DNA from 2 places in the Butyrivibrio sp. XB500-5 genome. Region 2 is predicted to be linked to the other one. Evidence: riboswitches for the same ligand, from Rfam matches in the RefSeq annotation. Region 2 holds a riboswitch; the other holds the start of a gene.
What was found. A riboswitch is a leader RNA that binds a small molecule or an ion and turns the genes downstream of it on or off. The one in region 2 is predicted to bind FMN.
Positions count from the first base shown of each region.

Region 1: it holds a riboswitch for FMN, as region 2 does, so the genes downstream of both, D6856_RS09655 (ECF transporter S component) here and ribD (bifunctional diaminohydroxyphosphoribosylaminopyrimidine deaminase/5-amino-6-(5-phosphoribosylamino)uracil reductase RibD) in region 2, are expected to answer to the same signal.

Region 1 covers NZ_RAIS01000005.1:5,678-13,131, forward strand. The annotation lists gene D6856_RS09640 (ribonuclease Z) at 1-895, opposite strand, end outside; gene tsaB (tRNA (adenosine(37)-N6)-threonylcarbamoyltransferase complex dimerization subunit type 1 TsaB) at 899-2,119, opposite strand; gene tsaE (tRNA (adenosine(37)-N6)-threonylcarbamoyltransferase complex ATPase subunit type 1 TsaE) at 2,123-2,560, opposite strand; gene D6856_RS09655 (ECF transporter S component) at 2,647-3,405, opposite strand; FMN riboswitch at 3,492-3,609, opposite strand; gene D6856_RS09660 (HD-GYP domain-containing protein) at 3,780-4,865, shown strand; gene D6856_RS09665 (UDP-N-acetylglucosamine 1-carboxyvinyltransferase) at 4,937-6,229, opposite strand; gene D6856_RS09670 (peptidoglycan DD-metalloendopeptidase family protein) at 6,369-7,454, opposite strand, start outside.
Region 2 covers NZ_RAIS01000002.1:71,818-79,271, forward strand. The annotation lists gene D6856_RS05090 (sensor histidine kinase) at 1-570, opposite strand, end outside; gene D6856_RS05095 (glucose-6-phosphate isomerase) at 707-2,287, shown strand; FMN riboswitch at 2,336-2,450, shown strand; gene ribD (bifunctional diaminohydroxyphosphoribosylaminopyrimidine deaminase/5-amino-6-(5-phosphoribosylamino)uracil reductase RibD) at 2,592-3,692, shown strand; gene ribE (riboflavin synthase) at 3,677-4,324, shown strand; gene D6856_RS05110 (bifunctional 3,4-dihydroxy-2-butanone-4-phosphate synthase/GTP cyclohydrolase II) at 4,340-5,536, shown strand; gene ribH (6,7-dimethyl-8-ribityllumazine synthase) at 5,598-6,062, shown strand; gene D6856_RS05120 (5'-methylthioadenosine/adenosylhomocysteine nucleosidase) at 6,150-6,845, opposite strand; gene D6856_RS05125 (S-ribosylhomocysteine lyase) at 6,894-7,373, opposite strand; gene D6856_RS05130 (MurR/RpiR family transcriptional regulator) at 7,380-7,454, opposite strand, start outside.

The sequences.
Region 1 (7,454 bases), on a different contig from region 2:
TGCGGCCGTCCTTAGCGGCAACCGTCTTATCAAATATCTTTTTGGTCTCAGGTAAAAACTCCTTAGGATTAACAAGCGACGGACTGTAGTGCGTAAGCCACAGCTCTTTTACGCCCGCTTTCCTTGCAAGATCCGCAGCCTCGTAAAATGTCATGTGCTTGTGCTCACGCGCCTTCGCGATCTTGTCCTTCTCGCCGTACATTCCCTCACATATGAAAAGATCTGAATCCTTGGCGTTATTAACTATGCTGTCCGTAGGTCTTGTATCTGTCGTATAAGTAAGTTTGATGCCCTTTCTCTCTTCGCCGAGCACCATGTCGGGCGTATAGATCGTGCCGTCATCAAGCGTTACCGTATCGCCCTTTTGAAGCGCGTTCCAATACTTCCTATCTATTCCGGCCTCAGTTGCGGCCTCAACATTGAACTTACCCTGTCTTCTAAGGCTCATAGTATAGCCGTAGCAAATAACGTTGTGGTTAACCTTAAACGCTTTTATCGTAAATTCTGGATTTCCTTCAAGTTCAAAAGAAACTTCGTCTCCCGTAAGTTCTTTGAATTTAATCTCAAACGGAAGCTCAGGAGCAATGACTCTGAGCGAATTTACAACCCTTTCAAGTCCCTTGGGTCCAACCATCAAAAGCGGCTCCGTTCTCTCGGCGTTTCCCATTGTTAAAAGAAGTCCCGGCAGGCCGCTGATGTGATCTGCGTGGTAATGAGTAAAGCAGATAACATCTATGGGTTTGGAGCTGATACCCTTCTTCTTCATCGCGATCTGGGTAGCCTCTCCGCTATCTATCAATATTCCTCGTCCGTTGTACTTAACAAAAAGCGAAGTAAGTAAACGGTTTGGAAGCGGCATCATTCCGCCGGTTCCAAGCAAACAAACATCTATCATAAATCAGTTCCTTTTCCAATATATTACAGCGTCTTCTTTTGGCTCGTCGTAGAATCCGGGTCTCACGCCCTCGCTGACGAATCCAAGCTTCTCATAAAGTCTTATGGCAGCGGCATTTCCTGCTCTTACTTCAAGAGTATAATTCTCGATGCCGATCCCTCTTCCTCTTTCAAGAAGCTGTTTGACCATCTTATAGCCGACGCCCTCTCTTCTGCAGTCGCCCGAAACGGACACATTGGTAACTTCACCGTCGCCCGACACATTTCGAACTCCGCACAGTCCCACAACTCTGCCGGCTTTCTTTGCAACAAGATATATCGTGTCATCAAGAGAAAGCGCTTCAAGAAGCTGCTTCTCCGACCAAGCCTCTTTTCCGAGGCACAGAGCTTCAAGCGCTGCGGCATCGGAAACATCTTCCGCCGTCATCTCGCTCACTCTTATGATACCCGGATTTTTGGGTGCTTTAGCGATCTTATCCGTAGGTACTGCGTTTGTACCTTTTTCACTCGCTTCTCTTTCAGCCTGCGAAAGTCTCAGATATTCCGGCGCAAAATCATCGCCGTCTATCATCCTGCCTTCCTGCGCGTACTGAACGGCAAGTGCTGCAAGAGCAGCGGCATTCTGCCTGTTCTGGTGAAAAGGAGCCAGCGAATACGGAACCTTTATAAGCTTATCCAGCTTGTCTCTGTAGACCGGAACCCCGTCTCCCAAAAGGACAACGGGCTTACCGATCGCGTTTATCTTCTCCGCAATATCTTCAACTGATGTCGCCATCTGCTCGTTAATAACCTGCATCTCAAAGGTCTGCTCCCGGCTTTCGCCCTCACCCTTGCAAGGCACAAAAGTATAAAGGCCGGTATACACCTGGCCCCTTCTGGCATCCATCATAGGACATATTATCTTTTCAACTCCGTAGAGATTATATGCTATGCCGTCAACGGTAGGTATCGGGATGATAGGCTTATCGAGCGCAAGTGCAAGTCCCTTGGCGGTTGCACTTCCTATGCGCAGTCCCGTAAAAGAGCCGGGGCCCATCGCTACAGCTATGGCATCGATGCTCTTAAGATCAAGATGTACCTTTTCCCTGATGTCATCAAGCATCGGCATAAGTATCTCTGAATGTGTAGTTTTATATTGTATCGAAAACTGTGAAAGCAATATGTCGCCGTCCGAAACTGCGACAGCACCCACAAGTCCCGATGTATCAATTGCAAGTATCTTCATTTTTCACCTGGAAGTCATTGTTATAAGGCGATAGTCGAAGCCTTTTTCAAGGTTCTTCTCTATCACGATCTCGGTGTAGTGCTCGGGAAGTATCTCTTCTATGAGATTAGCCCACTCTATGAAGCAGACTCCGTCTCCGTAAAAATAATCCTCATAGCCGATCTCATCCATCTCGCTGACGTCACCTATTCTGTATACATCAAAATGGTAAAAAGGAATTCTGCCCTCGTCGTACACCTGTAATATTGTAAAAGTAGGGCTGCTAACAGGTCCCTGTATCCCAAGTCCCGCCGCAACACCTTGCGTAAGAACCGTCTTGCCAACGCCAAGATCGCCTATCAAAGTATAGACCATTCCGGGAGTTGCATTCTCTCCGATTCTTTTACCTATATCAAAGGTTTCCTGCGCACTGAACGTCTCGTGCCTAGTAACTATCTCCATAATGTCCTCTCGCTTATCATAATACACCACTTTTAATATACCATTGTTAGTGGTGTATGGCAAAAACATGTAAAAAAAGAAGCCGCTTAGGCTTCTTTTTTGTTATTATTCTGTGCCGGCTTATTGAAACCGTGTTTAAGTATCGGGCTGAGTTTCTTGTATACCAAGAAAGTAACTATACTATCAACAACACCTTTTAACAGGTTAAAAGGAGCAACTGCGAAAAGACAGAACGTAAGCAGATTGTTGATGGCGGGATTGATCTCCGCACCCATTCCTATAAATGTATCAATACCGCTTCCCCACATAGCTGCAAATGTAGGAAGAAGGAAATATGCATTAAGCAAAGAACCGGTAACTGTTATACAAAGCGCACCGCAAAGACAACCAAGAAACGCTGTCTTACGTGTCTTTTTAAATCTGTAGATGATCGTTGCGGGAAGAACAAAAGCAGCACCGACAACAAAGTTTGCTATCTCTCCGACAAAAGCTGTATTGGTTCCCTGGAAGATCAAGTTCATAAGAACCTTGATGAATTCAATCATGACTGCCGCAAGAGGTCCTGCCGCAAATCCGCCGATAAGTGCGGGGATATCGCTAAAATCAAACTCATAGAACGAAGGTGCAAACGGAAGCGGGAATTCAAAAAGCATAAGTCCGAAAGCTATAGCCGAGAAAACACCTACGATCGCAAGCTTCCTTACATCAAGGACTCTTGTGTTATCGCCCTGTTTTATCTTTGCGATCTTTTCAAAAAGATAAGCAATGACAAAAGTCAAAAGAATAATGACCATAAGCGCACCAAAACGCGCGAAGTCGGTCATGATGTTGGTTATAAGTTTCATACATTCTCCTTTTTTCGGGGAAGGAAAAAGAAAAATCCCCAAAGCCAAAAAGACTTGGGGACAATAATCGAGCATAGCAAACATCTTGCATTCTTCTCTCATCCAGACTGTACTGTCGGTTTTGGAATCTCACCAAATCAGCCGCCTAAGCGGGTCGCGGACTTTACCGCCGGTTGGGAATCTCACCCTGCCCCGAAGAATTATTTTTTCTAGAGTTATGTTAGTCCCAATAGCCAAAAGTGTCAATCAAATTTTTCTTAATTTCGCAAGCTTTTTTGACAGTCGAAAAACCGCTAATTGTTTGACAAACACTATGTGCAAAACTATAATTTACTTATCACTATTTTGTAGAAACGTGCCGCTATGAGGATTATATGAAGAGAATTCTTACCAGGCAGCTCGCACCCGGAATGGTGCTGGCAAATGATGTTCATACTTTTGACTCCACTACTACACTTTTGGAAAAAGGAACCGTTCTTGACGAGAAAGAAATTGCAAGACTTGCGTTTCATTCCGTTATCGATGTTCTTGTTGAAGATGACCTTGTTGAAATTTCATCCGAAGACTCTACTCCAAACGCGGGGCTTTCTTATTCTGAGCGCATTAAACAATCCCCTGAATTTATTGAATTTAAACACGACTTTGAAGAGTGTGCCGCTAATTTTGAGCACACGATAAAAGATATTTTGGCCAACAACGAAGACCTCAACATAAGCGATATGACTGCTCCGATCTATGGTCTTCTTGAAAAAGAGCGCACGGCATCGGGCGTATTCGATATGCTCCACAACCTAAGGACCTACGATGACGCAACTTTTACTCACAGCATAAACGTTGCGCTTATCTCAAACATACTTGCACAGTGGCTAAGATGGAGCGATACAGAAATTGAGGTTGCCACTCAGGCAGGTCTTTTCCACGATATCGGAAAGATATTGATCCCGGAAGCGATCATAACAAAGCCCGCCAAGCTCACGCAGGATGAATACACTATAGTAAAGACTCATCCGATACAGGGCTATCAAAGCATAAAAGATCTGGATATCAGCGCTCATGTAAAGAACGCCTGCCTCATGCATCACGAAAGATGCGACGGCTCCGGATATCCTTATCATCTTCAGGGACCACAGATCGATAAGTTCGCAAAGCTCGTTGCCATCGCAGATGTCTATGATGCAATGACAAGCGCAAGATACTACCGCGGACCGCTGTGTCCGTTCATCGCTATATCAATGTTTGAAGACGAAGGCTTCCAGAAATATGATGCGGAAATGATACTTGCCTTCCTGACAAACATAGTAAATACTTATATCCTCAACACGGTAAAACTCAACACCGGCGAAGTCGGTGAGATCATCTTCATCAACAAGATGAAGCTCTCACGCCCGACGATCAAGGTGGGCGATGACTACATCGACCTTTCCAAATGCCCGGGAGTGTATATAAAAGAAATTATCTAAATACTTTCAAATTCAAAACCCCGACAGGAAATCCTGCCGGGGTATCTTTACGCCATTTTATTCTGACCTTATTAGGCATTTTTTAATTTAAACTTCTGTGTATCATACTCGCTGTCGACCTTCTCGATCTGAGCACCGAGTTCGCGGAGCTTAAGATCAAAGTCTTCATAGCCTCGCTCGATGTAATGAATATTCTCAACCGTTGAGATACCCTCAGCTGTAAGAGCCGCGATAACAAGTGCAGCACCTGCTCTAAGGTCGGGAGCCGAAATAGCTGCTCCTGTGTACTTATCCACGCCTTCTATGATAGCCGTGCTACCCTCAACCTTGATGCTTGCTCCCATACGTGTGAGTTCATCAACGTATTTAAATCTGTTCTCAAAAATGCTCTCGGTAACAATACTGATACCACTTGCAAGTCCGAGCGCAACCGCAATCTGTGGCTGCATATCCGTAGGAAATCCCGGATAAGGAAGCGTCTTAACATGAGTATTGTTAAGTCTCTTGGTCGCCACAACTCTGACCGCATCGTCAGACTCATGAATCTGGCATCCCATCTCAACAAGCTTGGCACTTATAGATTCCAAGTGCTTGGGAATTACGTTCTTTATAGTAATATCACCCTTTGTTGCAGCCGCAGCAAGCATAAATGTACCTGCCTCGATCTGATCGGGAATGATCGCATATTCCGTGCTGTGAAGCTTCTCAACACCCTTGATCCTGATAACATCAGTACCTGCGCCCTTGATATCGGCACCCATACTGTTGAGGAAGTTAGCCACATCAACTACGTGAGGCTCCTTAGCCGCATTCTCAAGGATGGTCTTACCCTCTGCCATACAAGCCGCCATCATGATATTGATAGTAGCTCCGACACTTACAACGTCGAGATAAATATGGCTTCCGACAAGCTTATCGGCATGAACATCAATTATTCCGTATTCGATATTAACCTCTGCACCAAGCGCTTTAAAGCCCTTGATATGCTGGTCCATAGGGCGAAGACCGATACTGCATCCTCCGGGAGGAACAACTCCGGCCTTTCTGCATTTACCAAGAAGCGCTCCAAGGAAATAATAAGAAGCTCTGATCTTCTTGATATATTCGTTATCGAAGGTATATCCCTTGATCTGTGAAGCATTGATCTTAACGGAATGTGCTCCGGTCCTATCAACAATGGCACCGGCGCTCTCTATGGCCTGAAGCATGACATTGGTATCAGCTTCATCAGGCATATTTTCTATAGTAACGGTCTCATCTGTCATAAGTGAAGCAGCGATGATAGGTAATGCAGCATTCTTAGCTCCGCCTATCTCCACCTCACCAACGAGAGAATTACCGCCTTTTATCACATATTTTTCCATATGCAGCCTCTCTGCTTGGTCTAAGTATTGTATGAGAAAAAACATACTCAACCAAAATATATTAATAGCACATTACCATACCCCTGTCAAAAAAGTCGGTATGAACAGCCATAAGACCGCCCATACCGATCAAATACCTTTAATTAAGAAGATTAAGCGGATTTACCTGTGATCCGCCGACCAAGATCTCAAAGTGAAGATGAGGTCCGGTCGATACACCGGTATTACCGGAAAGAGCTATCTTTTGTCCCTGATCGACACTCTGTCCTACCTTAACGAGTACCTTGGACAGATGGCCGTATCTGGTCTCTTTTCCGTCAGGGTGTCTGATATATACGCAGTATCCGTATCCGCTTCCCCATCCGGCTCTTGTAACCGTACCTGATGAAGATGCCATGACTGCTGTTCCGACAGGTGTTGCCCAGTCGACTCCCTTGTGGAAAGAGCTTGCTCCCTTGGTAGGTCTGTTTCTCTTACCGAATCCGGAAGTAAGTCGTCCGCCGGAAATAGGCTTAATATATGTAGGAGGCACAATTGTTCCTCTCTCAACGATCTTGGGAACTGCCTTATATGTAATCTCTTCTTTTTCTATCTCGGTACCCGTAACGTCGCTGTTAGTATAGCTTCTCTTAGCCACAACCTTACGGTGTCCTGCAGAAGGTTCCTGAAGGACCTTGGTCTCTGTCGTATACCAGGAATCGTTGTCGACATACTGAACTTCTGCCTCGTAGTCTTCCTCGTAGTACTCCTCGATAGTATAGTTGACGGAAAGCAAAGGCATAGGAACATTAACCTTAAGCTCATCGCCGTCTCGGATCATAGTATTCTCATCATTGAGAGTCTCGTTCATCTTAACGAGATCATCAACCGACAGATTAAACTTCTCCGCAATTGTTCCAAGGACATCACCTCTTTGAACCTCGTAGATCGTCGGTGTCTCTTTATCCCTGGTAACTTCTTCTATCGCTGTATTCAGATCGCTGATCTCTTCATCGGGAAGATAACTCTCAACGATCTCAACCTTGTCTCCAAAATCAATGTCAATAAGACCGAGCTTGTAATCAGAGAAATCCTTATCATACGCAAGAGGCGCAGCCTTGTTGAATTCCTCGGTAACAAAGGACGAAAAACCGGCCTCGGGCATTTGGTTCTCGGCACTTTCTTCTTCCTTCTGCGCTTCCTCTTTGTTGACAACCTGCGGAGTAAGGACATTAACTTCTCTGGT
Region 2 (7,454 bases):
AAGAATACTTGTCAAAAGAAGTATCAGTATGATCGCCACGAACATGTAGATAAGAAGCGATGTCGTAAATGCCGTCCGGATTCCTGATACTATGTATAAACTTCCGTGAGCTCCGTCTGAAAACTCAAAATCATATTGTCTTACAAGGTGCTTGGAGCTGGTGTAGTAAACGCCTTCAATTCCCGAGCCGTAACCGGGAAGCTCATCCACAACTTCTTTGGCCCGCGCCCTGCTTTTGACGTAATAAATATTGTCGTCTTTTTTTACTATTATATAGGAATATCTGGATGCTATCTTCTCATCCAATTCCTGTAAAAACTGACCGCTTTCCAATGTATAGGGGTAAATGCTTCTCATGAGATTGATCTCGACAACAATGTTGTCGGTCATTCTGGCGAACGTTCCGCCCGGATCAGACACCATTCCGTAGTCCACAACACTGGTATATTCCTGAATCTTTTGGTCATAGAGTATATACCTGCCGACTACAAGGAATGTACCCACAGCAAGTATAAGTGGTACTACTACTATTGCAAGTGATGTGATAATAAGCTTAGTACGGAATCGCATAACTTCCCCCTACATACTACAAGTATACCATATTTTTCGTAACTTTTACCCTTATCTTCTTGATATGACAAAATATCTTTGATACACTTTTAAGCGAATGGCGGAATACGTTTTCCAGCCGACAGGAGGATTTATAATGGTTAATTGGAAAAATCTGGATACACTCGCATCCTATGGCGAGCTCAAGAAGGTTTCCCGTGTGAACCTGGCTGAGGTGATGTCAGGCGATAACGGCGCAAGCAGAGTTAAAAATTATTCCGTACCTATGGCTGCGGGACTTAACTTTAACTACGCTGCAAAAGAAGTTGATGACAATGTTTTAAACGCTCTTAATGCTCTTGCCAAAGAGGCACAGCTCTCTGAGAAGTTCGAGGCTCTCTACAACGGCGAAGTTATCAACACAGGTGAGAAGAGAATGGTTCTTCACCAGCTCACAAGAGGTCAGCTCGGTGGAAATGTTGTTGCCGACGGCGTTGACAAAAGAGATTTCTATGTAAAAGAGCAGAAGAGAATTGCTGATTTTGCAAATAAAGTTCACTCAGGCGAGATCGCTAACGCAAAGGGTGAAAAATTCACAACAGTTGTTCAGATCGGTATCGGCGGAAGTGACCTTGGTCCCCGCGCTATGTACCTTGCTCTTGAAAACTGGGCACACAGAACAGGCAACTTCAAGATGGAAGCTAAGTTCATCTCTAACGTGGATCCCGATGACGCTTCCGCAGTTCTTAACGGAATTGATGTTGCTCACTCTATCTTTATTCTTGTATCTAAGTCAGGTACAACACTTGAAACACTTACAAACGAATCATTCGTTACAGACGCTCTTAAGAAGGCAGGTCTTGATGCTTCCAAGCATATGATCGCAGTTACATCAGAGACATCTCCTCTTGCAAAGAGCGATAACTACCTTGAGGCATTCTTCATGGATGATTTCATCGGTGGACGTTATTCTTCTACTTCAGGCGTTGGCGGAGCAGTTCTTTCACTCGCTTTCGGTCCCGAAGTATTCGCTGCATTCCTTGACGGTGCAGCAGAAGAAGACAAGCTCTCAGCTAATCCCGATATGCTTAAGAACCCTGCAATGCTCGATGCCATGATCGGTGTTTACGAGCGTAACGTTCTTGGTTATGACAGCACAGCAGTGCTTCCTTACTCACAGGCACTTTCACGTTTCCCTGCTCACTTACAGCAGCTTGACATGGAGTCAAACGGTAAGAGTGTTAACCGCTTCGGCGAGCCTATCGATTACGTAACAGGCCCCATCATCTTTGGTGAGCCCGGTACAAACGGCCAGCATTCATTCTACCAGCTTCTCCACCAGGGAACAGACATCATTCCTCTTCAGTTCATCGGCTTTAAGAACAGCCAGCTCAGAAATGATGTAAACATCCAGGACAGCACAAGCCAGCAGAAGCTTTGCGCTAACGTTGCAGCTCAGATCGTTGCATTTGCTTGCGGCAAGAAGGATGACAACCTCAACAAGAACTTCAAGGGTGGCAGACCTTCAAGCATCATCATCGGTGAGGAGCTTGATCCTAAGGCTCTCGGCGCACTCCTTGCTCACTTCGAGAACAAGGTTATGTTCCAGGGATTTGTATGGAACATCAACAGCTTCGATCAGGAAGGTGTTCAGCTCGGTAAGGTCCTTGCTAAGAAGGTTCTTGCTCACGAGACAGACGGAGCTCTTGCAGAGTACTCTAAGCTTTTGAACATCTGATATTGACACATTTAGTGCACTAACATACAATAGCAATAACTTAATAACAATAATCTTCAGGGCAGGGTGCAAGTCCCTACCGGTGGTATAGCCCACGAGCCGAAAGGCATGAATCGGTGAAACTCCGATGCCGACAGTATAGTCTGGATGAAAGAAGAGCTGTGAGAACTTGCTGAGGTTTTATCGAAGCTAGTTCGAACGTCTTACGTCGAGCGTAAGTTCATTGTTTATATATGTTTATTCTTAGCCCTGAACAAAATGTTCAGGGCTTTTATATTGCCCAATGTAATGAAAGGAGCATCGCATGACCGACGAATATTACATGAATAAAGCGATACGACTTGCCAAAAAAGGTGAAGGCTTCGTAAGCCCAAATCCTATGGTGGGCGCCGTTGTTGTTAAACGCGGCGTAGTTATAGGAAAAGGCTATCACCAAAAATACGGAGATCTCCACGCAGAAAGAAATGCTCTTAAAAACTGCAGCGAAGATCCAAAGGGTGCAACCCTCTACGTTACTCTGGAGCCCTGCTGCCATCACGGCAAGACTCCTCCATGCACAGACATAATCATAGAAAAAGAGATCGCAAGAGTCGTTGTCGGAACAACGGATGTCAATCCCATTGTTGCGGGAAAAGGTATTGAGATCCTGCAAAAGCACGGGATTGAAGTTATAGTTGGTGTTCTTGAAGATGAATGCAAGGCACTCAATAAGATCTTCAATAAACACATAACAACAGGATTTCCTTATGTCATCATGAAATACGCGATGACTGCCGACGGAAAGATCGCTACAAGAACGGGAGAATCGAAATGGATCACAAGCGCAGGTGCAAGAGAGTCTGTACACAAGCTTCGCAAAGCACTCAGCGGAATTATGGTCGGTGTCTCAACCGTGATCGCGGATGATCCGCTGCTCAACTGCCGATTAAGTGAGCCTCATATTGATCCCGTCAGAATAATCTGCGATACAAACCTTAGAACGCCTCTTACATCTCAGGTTGTAAGGACCGCTAATGAAATTGAAACGATAATCGCTACTTCCGCAGCCCCTTCCAAGACCTCCGAATATGAAAAGCACGGCTGTAAGATCATGCAGATTCCCAAGAAAGGCGATCACCTTGATCTTCACATTCTTTTTAAGGAGCTTGGATCTCGCGGAATAAACAGCATCCTTCTTGAAGGCGGCGGAACACTTAATTTCAGCGCTCTATCTGAACATCTTGTCGACGAAGTCTATGTCTACATGGCTCCCAAGATATTCGGAGGAAGCGCAAAATCTCCCGTCGAGGGAATCGGAATAGAAAAACCAAGCGATGCTATCAAACTAAATACCATGAAAGTCACGAGCATTGGACCCGACATACTAATACAAAGTGAGGTTGAATATCTATGTTCACCGGAATAATTGAAGAAATCGGATTTGTAAAAAATGTAATCAAAAGCTCCGAGACAGGAACAATAAACATCTCCTGTAAAAAGGTACTTGAGGATGTACATATCGGAGACAGCATAAGCGTGTGCGGAGTATGTCTTACCGTAACAAGGTTTGCCAAAGACAATTTTTTTGCCGACGTCATGAATGAGACTTTTAACCGCTCCATACTGTCTCTTTTAAAAAAGGGATCGAGAGTAAATCTTGAAAGAGCCATGCGCGCAGACGGACGCTTCGGTGGTCACCTTGTCTCGGGACACATAGACGGAACCGGCAAGATAGTATCCATAAAAAGAGACGGTAACGCAGTCTGGCTTGAGATCTCCGCTCCTTCAAACATCATGGAGGGTATAACGCAAAAGGGTTCGATAGCTATAGACGGAATAAGTCTTACCGTAGCAAAGCTTGGGCTTAACTCTTTCTGGGTTTCGGTAATCCCGCACACACTTGTTGAGACGACGCTCGGGGAAAAGAAAATCTCCGATGAAGTTAATCTTGAGACCGACATGATCGGAAAGTACGTTATGAACTTCCTAAACAGAGATTCCGAAAAAGAAAACAGTCCGCAGATAACAAGAGAATTTCTTTTATCTAACGGCTTTTAATTAAGAGGGGTAAAAATGGAAAAAGAAAAAATTATCAAAGCACTGGATGACCTTAAAGAGGGAAAGCTCATCCTTGTGACGGATGATGAGAAAAGAGAAAACGAGGGCGATTTTATCTGCTCAGCGCAGCTGGCTACAACAGAGAGCATCAACTTCATGGCAACTCACGGTAAAGGTCTTATTTGCATGCCGATGAGCGAAGAATTTGCACGTAAGCTCGCACTTGCTCCGATGGTAAGCCATAACACCGACAATCACGAGACTGCTTTTACCGTATCTATTGATCATGTCGACACAACAACGGGCATCTCCGCTTTAGAAAGAGCTCTCACCGCTGTAAAAGCTTCGGAAGACGATGCAAAGCCCGAAGATTTCAGACGTCCCGGCCACATGTTTCCTCTTGTTGCAAAAGAGGGCGGAGTTCTTGTAAGAGACGGTCATACGGAAGCCACAGTAGATCTTATGCGCCTTGCGGGCCTTAAAGAGATCGGTCTTTGCTGCGAGATCATGGGCGATGACGGCAAGATGCTCACAGGAAAAGCTCTGGAAGAGCTTGCCGAAAAATTCGGAATAACCATGATATCCGTTGCCGATATCAAAGAATACAGAAAGGTCTATGACGATCTTGTAGAGTGTGCATCCATCGCCAAGATGCCAACTAAGTTTGGTAAATTCACCGCTCACTGCTATATAAATAAACTTAGCGGAGAGCATCATGTTGCACTTGTTATGGGAGATATCTCAGACGGGGAGGACATTTTATGCAGAGTTCATTCGGAATGTCTAACCGGTGATGTATTCGGGTCACTTCGCTGCGATTGCGGACAGCAATTTGACAGAGCTATGGAAATGATCGCGGAAGAAGGAAGGGGAATTCTTCTTTATATGCGTCAGGAAGGACGCGGCATCGGTCTTGTTAATAAGCTTAAGGCTTACAAGCTTCAGGACGAAGGCATGGATACTCTCGATGCAAACATCGCACTCGGTTTTCCCGGTGATATGCGTGAGTACTACATAGGCGCTCAGATTCTCCGCGCTCTCGGCGTTCATTCACTTAATCTACTTACAAACAACCCCGACAAAGTCTATCAGCTTGCGGATTACGGAATCGTAATAAATAAAAGAGTCCCCATAGAAATCGAAGCCAATCAATTTGATAAGTTCTATCTTCAGACCAAGAAGATAAGAATGGGACATATTTTGAAAGTCTGATGTCATAGGAATAAAGCAGACATTAAAACATAAAAACATAAATCACAATAAGGAGAAGGTTATGAAAATTTACGAAGGAAATCTGGTATCGGAAAAAATAAAGGTGGGAATCGTCGTTGCAAGGTTCAACGAGTTTATCACATCTAAGCTCCTCGGAGGCGCTGTAGATGCTCTTAAAAGAGAAAATGTTGCAGACGACGATATAGAAGTAGCCTGGGTTCCCGGCGCATTTGAGATACCTCTTATCGCCGATAAGATGGCAAAGAGCGGCAAATACGACGCCGTTATCTGCCTTGGCGCCGTTATCAGAGGATCAACATCTCACTATGATTATGTATGCGCGGAAGTTTCAAAGGGCGTTGCTCAGGTTAGTTTAAACAGCGGTATTCCTGTAATGTTTGGAGTTCTTACAACAGACAACATTGAGCAGGCCATCGAAAGAGCCGGAACAAAGGCAGGTAACAAGGGCTTTGAATGTGCTCAGGGCGCTATCGAGATGGTAAATCTTATCAGAAATATCGGTTGATAAAGGCCTGTGATAATTAATCTTATGAGTATTTGAGGAATAAAAAAGACGCTTGATGCTATGCACCAAGCGTCGTATTTTTTAGTATCAAAGCTCTGCGATAAGCTCCATTACAAGGGCTGCACAGTCTTTTGCTGCTTTTGCTTCGAATGTAGGATAATCAACTTCAGCACTTCCGTCTGCCTTATCCGAGATTGCTCTGATGATAAGGAAAGGAACTCCGTTAAGATAACTTGCCTGAGCGATTGCTGCGCCTTCCATCTCTGCGCACATTCCGCCGTGGTTCTTGATAATGTCATCCTTAACTTCTTTGCTGCTGATGAACTGATCTCCGCTGCAAACTCTTCCTTCGTAAACTCCGATGTCGGGAGCAACCTTCTTGATTGAAGCCTTTGCTTTTTCTCTCATCTCTTTGTCCGCTTCAAAGTTAACGGCTCCGATCTGAGGAACTTCGCCTTTAGCATATCCGAAGATTGTGATGTCTACGTCGTGATAGCAAGCATCAACGGAAAGAACGATGTCTCCTATGTTGAGCTTGGAATCAAGTGATCCGGCAACACCTGTGTTGATTACGTGTGTAACATCGAAGAGATCTACGAGTATCTGTACGCAGATTCCTGCATTTACCTTAGCGATACCGCTTCTTACAACAACTACGTCTTTTCCTCCTATGATTCCTTCATAGAATTCCATAGATGCCTTTTTAACGATGCGGTTTACCGTCATGTTACTCTTAAGTGCCTGAACTTCAACTTCCATGGCACCGATAATACCTATTTTCATATCTGTCTCCGTTTTTCTTTTGAGAATTTTTCTTAGAAGATATCGTGATCACTCGGGATATACAAGATGCTTTTCATCAATGTTGTAAAGCGTGTTATCGAGATATCTTTTTGCAAGGAAATTAGCCATTCCAAGGTTCATGTCGAGATAATTTCCGCAGTCTCTGGGACTTGCTCCGGGAACCTCTCCCTTAAAGTCTCTCATAAACTCATACATTCTTGTTACAAGAGGAACGATTGTCTTGGAATCCAGGTCTCCTGCAAGAACAATGTAAAAGCCTGTTCTGCATCCCATGGGTCCGAAATAGATTGTCTTATCCTTGTACTCTTCGTCGTTTCTAAGGAATGTTGCTCCGAGATGCTCCATTGTATGAATCTCTGCTGTGTTCATTACAGGCTCTCTGTTGGGAGCTGTCATTCTAAGATCAAATGTTGTGATGGTTTCCTGTCCAACCTTGTCCTTTCGGGAAACATAAATTCCAGGCTCAAGGTCGATGTGGTTAACCGTAAAGCTAGCGATTTTTTCCATTATGTCTCACTCCTTGTTGGTTTCGTTAAATACCTCATATGAATATTTGAGATATTCTTTTATATTGTCATAATCGCGATT